DNA from 2 places in the Bariatricus sp. TF06-38A genome. Region 1 is predicted to be linked to the other one. Evidence: predicted binding sites of a transcription regulator. Region 1 holds the regulator's gene; the other holds the start of a gene.

Region 1 (3,217 bases):
AGCGGTCGTGGGATACGATAAGAACAGCACCCGGATAATTCAGAAGATAGGTTTCCAGCCATGCGATGGAGTTCATATCCAGGTGGTTTGTTGGTTCATCCAGAAGCAGGACGTCAGGCTTGGTAAGAAGGAGTTTGCCAAGAGATACACGGGTCTTCTGACCACCGGATAAAGAATCTACGGGTTTAGTAAATTCTTCTTCTGTAAATCCGAGACCTTTTAGAACGCCGGTAAGCTCACTTTTATAAGCGTAACCGTCTGCGTGCTCAAATGCAGAAGTCAGTCTCTGATAAGTGGCAAGACGTGCTTCAAGAGCATCTCCGGAAAGAGACGGAAGCTCTATCTCGATTGTACGGATCTGCTTTTCCATCTCAATGACTTCGGCTTTTGCCGTGCGGACTTCTTCATAAATGGTATTGCCGCTTTCCATCTCCTGATGCTGTGCAAGGTAGCCGAGAGTTTTGCCTTTGGTAAGAACAACCGTCCCTGCATCGGGAGAAAGCTGTCCTACGATCATCTTGAGGATCGTGGATTTGCCGGCTCCGTTAAGACCTACAAGAGCAGCTTTTTCATGGTTCTCTATATGAAAGGATCCGTCTTTTACGATGACCTGATCCCCAAAACTTTTTGACAGATTATGACATGCCAGTATCATTTTTATATCCTCCTGTTAAAGTGGCAATTATGTTACTGCTCACAGTAACATAATTATAGCTGAAATACGACAAAAAACAACTATAAAATTTGACTTTTTCACTAGATTCTTATATAATTAAAAATAATGAGTCAAAAAATAGGAAGGTGGAAGTGAAAGTGGCATCAAGAGAAATATCTCAGGCAGTAATAAGGAGACTTCCGCGGTATTATCGTTATTTAGGGGAACTACTGGAGAGCGGAGTCGAACGGATATCATCCAATGAATTAAGTAAAAGAATGAAAGTAACTGCTTCACAGATCCGTCAGGATCTGAATAATTTTGGTGGATTTGGACAGCAGGGATATGGCTATAATGTAAAGTATCTTTATACAGAGATAGGTAAGATCCTTGGACTGAACGAGAAACATAAATTCGTTATCATTGGAGCAGGAAATCTTGGACAGGCACTGGCGAATTATGCAGCATTTGAAAATCGGGGATTTGTTTTAAAAGGGCTGTTTGACGTAAACCCAAGGCTTGCCGGATTGACGATCCGTGGAGTTGAGATCCGTATGATGGATGAATTGAAGGATTTTGTGAAAGAAAACGATATTGAGATCGGGGTTCTTACGATTCCGAAGACAAAAGCAGTAGAGGTTGCCAATCTCCTGGTAGATAATGGAGTTAAGGCTATCTGGAATTTTGCGCATACAGATCTGAATCTGCCGGATAATATTATTGTTGAGAATGTTCATTTGTCTGAAAGTCTGATGAGATTATCTTATAATATCACCAGATACAATGAAGAACATGAAGGAAAGTAGGCAAAGCAGACCAGAAGGCAGAGGTGCAGGAAAATTTTTTCCTGCACCTTTTTGAAAATTAAATGTATGGGAGACCGGATATGAAAGAAATACTGACAGCAGATCAGATGAGAAGATCGGATCAGAGAATGATACAGAAGATGCAGGTCCCGTCCCTTGTCCTGATGGAACGGGCGGCACTTCAGTGTGTGGCTGCGATGAAAGCAGAAGACATAGATTTGTCGAAAGCATTGGTCGTGTGTGGAAGTGGCAATAACGGTGGTGACGGATTCGCAATTGCAAGGATGCTCGTAGAAGAAGGAAATCATCCAGATGTAGTATTGGTCGGAAATTATGACCATCGTAGTGAAGAAACAAAAATCCAGATGAAAATTCTGGAAAATCTGGGAATATCTGTAGGAAACAGTTTGCCACAGAAAGAATATAGTGTTATTATAGATGCCGTATTCGGTATTGGCCTATCCCGTGAAATAAAAGGCAGATACGCAGAGGTGATTGATCAGATGAATCGGATGACTGCCTGTAAGGTGGCAGTCGACACTCCTTCAGGGATCCGTTCGGATGATGGAAAAGTGCTTGGAACGGCATTTAAAGCAGATCTTACAGTGACCTTTGCGTTTCAGAAGATGGGACAGATCCTATATCCGGGATGTGAGTATACAGGAAAGCTTGTTACAGCGCCGATCGGAATTACCAGACCGGAGTTTTTTGCGGAAGAAGAAATCTGCATGGCACTTGAAAAATCCGATGTGCCGGCAATGCTGCCGCAAAGGAAACCGGATTCTAATAAAGGGACTTATGGAAAGGTTCTGATGATTACCGGAAGCAAAGGAATGTCCGGTGCAGCATATTTAAGTGCCAGGGCAGCATATCTTTCGGGAGCAGGTCTTGTCCGGATTTATACGGAGGAAAGTAACCGGGCAATCTTACAGGAACTTTTACCGGAGGCGGTAATGACGACCTATTCTCTGGATGAGACAGAATCATTTGAAGAACTTCCGGATTTGCTGGAATGGGCGGATGTGCTCTGTATTGGATGCGGACTCGGTATGGGACCGCATTCGGAGGAATTACTGAAAAAGGTGCTTGAGAATAATAAAACCCCGGCTGTTATTGATGCGGACGGACTGAACCTTCTGGCAAAGACCGATGAGTGGGGGACCGAACAGATTCGGATGAATCCTTCCGGATATGTACTTACTCCACATATGAAAGAAATGTCCAGACTGACCGGATACAGCGTACAGGAATTAAAAGACAACAGAAGAGAGCTATTAAGGAAATATACAGAAAAAGTCCATGCTGTCTGTGTACTGAAAGACAGCAGGACACTTGTGAAAGCGCCAGAGGGAAGGCTTATGATCAATACCACCGGTAATGCGGCAATGGCAAAGGCCGGATCGGGAGATGTGCTTGCAGGAATGATCACCGGACTTATGGCACAGCATATGAGACCGGATGATGCCGCTGTGCTTGGCGTTTATCTGCATGGCCTGTGCGGAGATCATGCCAGAAAAGAACTTGGCTCTTACAGTGTGCTTGCGGGTGATCTCTTGAAAATGCTCGGCAGAACACTTAAGGAATTGGAGGATATGACAGAATGAAGAAATACAGCAGACTGCGTGCGGTGATCGATCTGGATGCGGTGATGTATAACATGGAAATGATGCATGCAAATATAGAAAAAGGAACCAAGATGGTCGTGGTCATCAAGACAGATGGTTATGGTCATGGAGCGGTGCCGATTTCAAGAATG
Region 2 (3,217 bases), on a different contig from region 1:
AGGTATTCGTCTATGTTAGCAGCTACTACTTTTGCAGCAGCAATAGCTTTGATTACGGATGCAGGACCGGAAGCACAGTCTCCGCCGGCAAATACACCCGGAATGTTATCGAATCCGCCGTATTTTTCGGTTAAGATCTTACCTCTCTGTACAGGAACACCGGCTTCTTCAAAGTGCTGGTATTCAATATCCTGTCCGATTGCAACGATCAGTGTCTGGCATGGAATAAATACGTCAGGAGCACCTGTCGGACGTACACTTGCACGACCGTCTTTGATCTTACTGATCATCTGTGGTGTAACGTAGATTCCTTTTACATGACCGTTTTCATCTGTTTCGATGCGGGAAGGAGCCATCAGAGTCTGTACTTCGATTCCTTCTGCAACAGCACCTTCAATCTCTGCCGGAAGGGCAGTCATATCTGCCACGCGGCGGCGGTAAACGATGCTGACTTTTTTAGCACCCAGACGTTTTGCGGTACGGACAGCATCCATAGATACGTTACCACCACCGATAACGGCTACTTCCTGTCCGGTAAGATCCGGGTTCTGGTTCTTTCCTACATCACGAAGGAACTGAACAGCAGAAAGGACACCTTCTGAGTGTTCGCCTTCGATACCAAGTTTCTTATCGGTACTTGCACCGATTGTAATAAGAACTGCGTCGTATTCTTCACGCAGACTCTGGATTGTCATATCTTTTCCAATCCGTTTGCCAAATTCAACTTTGACACCGGTCTCAAGGATGGCATTGATATCATCGTTCAGACGGTCTTTCGGCAGACGGTAGTTCGGGATACCATAGCGGAGCATACCGCCAAGTTCCGGCAGCATCTCAAATACGGTTGTCTGGTGTCCCATCAGCTGCAGATAGTAAGCTGCACTTAATCCACCAGGACCACCACCAACAACGGCAATGCGCTTTCCGGTAGATGGAGCGCATGGCGGCGGTGGAACTTTTCCGGCATAATCAGCAGCCATTCTCTTAAGACCGCGGATATTGACTGCATCGTCTACGATGTTACGACGGCAGCGTGCCTCACAAGGATGTTCGCAGATAAAACCACAGGTGGTCGGGAATGGATTGTCCTTACGGATCAGGCGGATCGCATCTGCGTAACGTCCTTCTCCGACAAGAGCGATATATCCCGGAATATCTACATGTGCCGGGCACAAAGATACACAAGGAACAGGCTGTGTGTACTGGCAGGTACATCTTCCCTGGCGCACATGTTCTTCATAGTCTTCCCGACATCCCATCAAACTCTTGTAAACCATGTGAGCTGCTTCATACCCGATCGCACAGTCAGCTCCTTCCATGATTGATACAGAGAGTTCTTCCATCAGGTCTAATGTTTCCATAGTTGCGTCTCCGTTCATAACGTCGGTCAGCAGGTTTTTCAGCTGCCACAGACCAACACGGCACGGCACACATTTTCCACAGGTATGTGTATGACACATCTCCAGGAAAGCACGAGTCATGTCAACAGGACATAGTCCCGGAGGACTGGATTCGATTCTTCGCTCCAGATCTTTGTAGAGCCCTTCGATAACCAGCTGGGCTTTGTCTGGTGCAGTGATTTCAAGTCTACTCATAGCTTTTTTCTCCTTTAACTTTTTTTGCTAATCTACAGGACAGATGAAGAAAATCATAGGGAAAACATCTGAATACTATAGATTAACTCTATGGACACACTTATAATGATATTGTATGCATTTTAGTACAATCTTGCAAGCAAAGTTAATAAATAGACAAATAAGTTAATTTTGTCACAAAATGATAAAAAATATCAGCAATATGTACAAAATGGCAGAACAACGATAAAGGGTGCAAAAAATAAAAAAATTATGTTACAATAACACCTGTAAAAGAGATGTCTGTTTTACAGGCACAATTAACAGAAAGGGCGGAAGAGGAAAAATGAAAGTAACAGATTTTGGTGCAACAGTTAAAGGTGACGAGACAAAATTATATACGCTCACAAATAAAAACGGAATGGAGATTGCAGTATCCGATTACGGTGCAACGCTGGTACAGGTGATCGTACCGGACAAAGAAGGCAAGCCGTGTGATGTTGTGCTTGGATATGATGAGGCAGCAGGATATGAAGAAGGAGATCTGTTCTTCGGCGCAATTGTCGGGAGAAGTGCAAACCGTATCGGAGGAGCATCCTTTGAACTGAACGGAGTGACCTATCAGCTTGAAAAGAATGATAATGGCAATAATCTCCACAGCGGAATGGATTTTTATAACCAGAGAATGTGGAAGGTAAAAGAAACCGCAGATGATCATATTACATTTGAACTGGACAGCCCGGATGGTGATCAGGGATATCCGGGAGCTGTACATATTGAGGTAACATATACTCTGACAGAAGACAATGCAGTGAAGATCGCTTACCATGCAGTTCCGGATGCAGATACTCTGATCAACATGACAAATCACAGCTATTTTAATATGGATGGACATGCATCAGGAGATGTACTGGATCAGGAAGTATGGATTGATGCAGATGCATTTACCAGAGCCGATGCCGAGTCTATTCCGACAGGCGAGATCACACCGGTAGAAGGAACACCGATGGATTTCCGCACAAAGAAAGCAATTGGCAAAGAAATCGAGACAGATTATGAAGCACTGAATTTCGGGAAAGGATATGATCATAACTGGGTTCTGAACAATAAAGGAGAATTTGCGAAAGTGGCAGAGATGTCCTCGGAAGAGAGCGGAATCACTATGGAAGTTTATACAGACCTTCCGGGAATGCAGCTTTATACAGGCAACTTTATTGTTGATGCCAAAGGAAAAGGCGGGGCGCATTACCACAAACGCCAGGCAGCCTGCTTCGAGACACAGTTCTTCCCGGATGCAATCCATAAAGAGAATTTTGCCGGGTCGGTATGCGAGAAGGGCGAAACTTACGAAACAACAACGATGTACAAGTTTATATAACAACAGATAAGCCGAAAAGGTGCCATGGACATAAAAATCCATGACACCTTTTTTGAAAATATGTGCTGTAAAAAATCAGCGAAGGAATATGAAAAATTCATTTTACGCTGTGGTATATCTGTGAAATCAGAAAATGCCATCCAGATAATGCCCGATCGAACGGCGGATATTACCTTCAAAATCAGTCTCTCCGTTATGCAGACACCATTCAAATACATTTCCGATAACCAGCATACGGATATCAGTGCAGATTTCATCCAGGGAA

The links. The regulator Rex, encoded in region 1, represses fermentation and respiration genes when NADH is low (regulators of the CRP and FNR family bind a similar motif). The targets are predictions, from matches to a motif close to ATTGTTAANTANTTAACAAT.
Region 2: the regulator Rex is predicted to act here: its motif matches at 1,737-1,756, upstream of PG418_RS06460 (NAD(P)-binding protein).

Annotation. Positions count from the first base shown of each region.
Region 1 is NZ_JAQFCE010000003.1:251,532-254,748, forward strand. Features, by position in the region: gene PG418_RS05025 (ABC-F family ATP-binding cassette domain-containing protein) at 1-655, opposite strand, end outside; gene PG418_RS05030 (redox-sensing transcriptional repressor Rex) at 814-1,461, shown strand; gene PG418_RS05035 (NAD(P)H-hydrate dehydratase) at 1,542-3,065, shown strand; gene alr (alanine racemase) at 3,062-3,217, shown strand, end outside.
Region 2 is NZ_JAQFCE010000005.1:62,178-65,394, reverse strand. Features, by position in the region: gene PG418_RS06460 (NAD(P)-binding protein) at 1-1,595, opposite strand, end outside; gene PG418_RS06455 (aldose epimerase family protein) at 1,921-2,952, shown strand; gene PG418_RS06450 (TetR/AcrR family transcriptional regulator) at 3,079-3,217, opposite strand, start outside.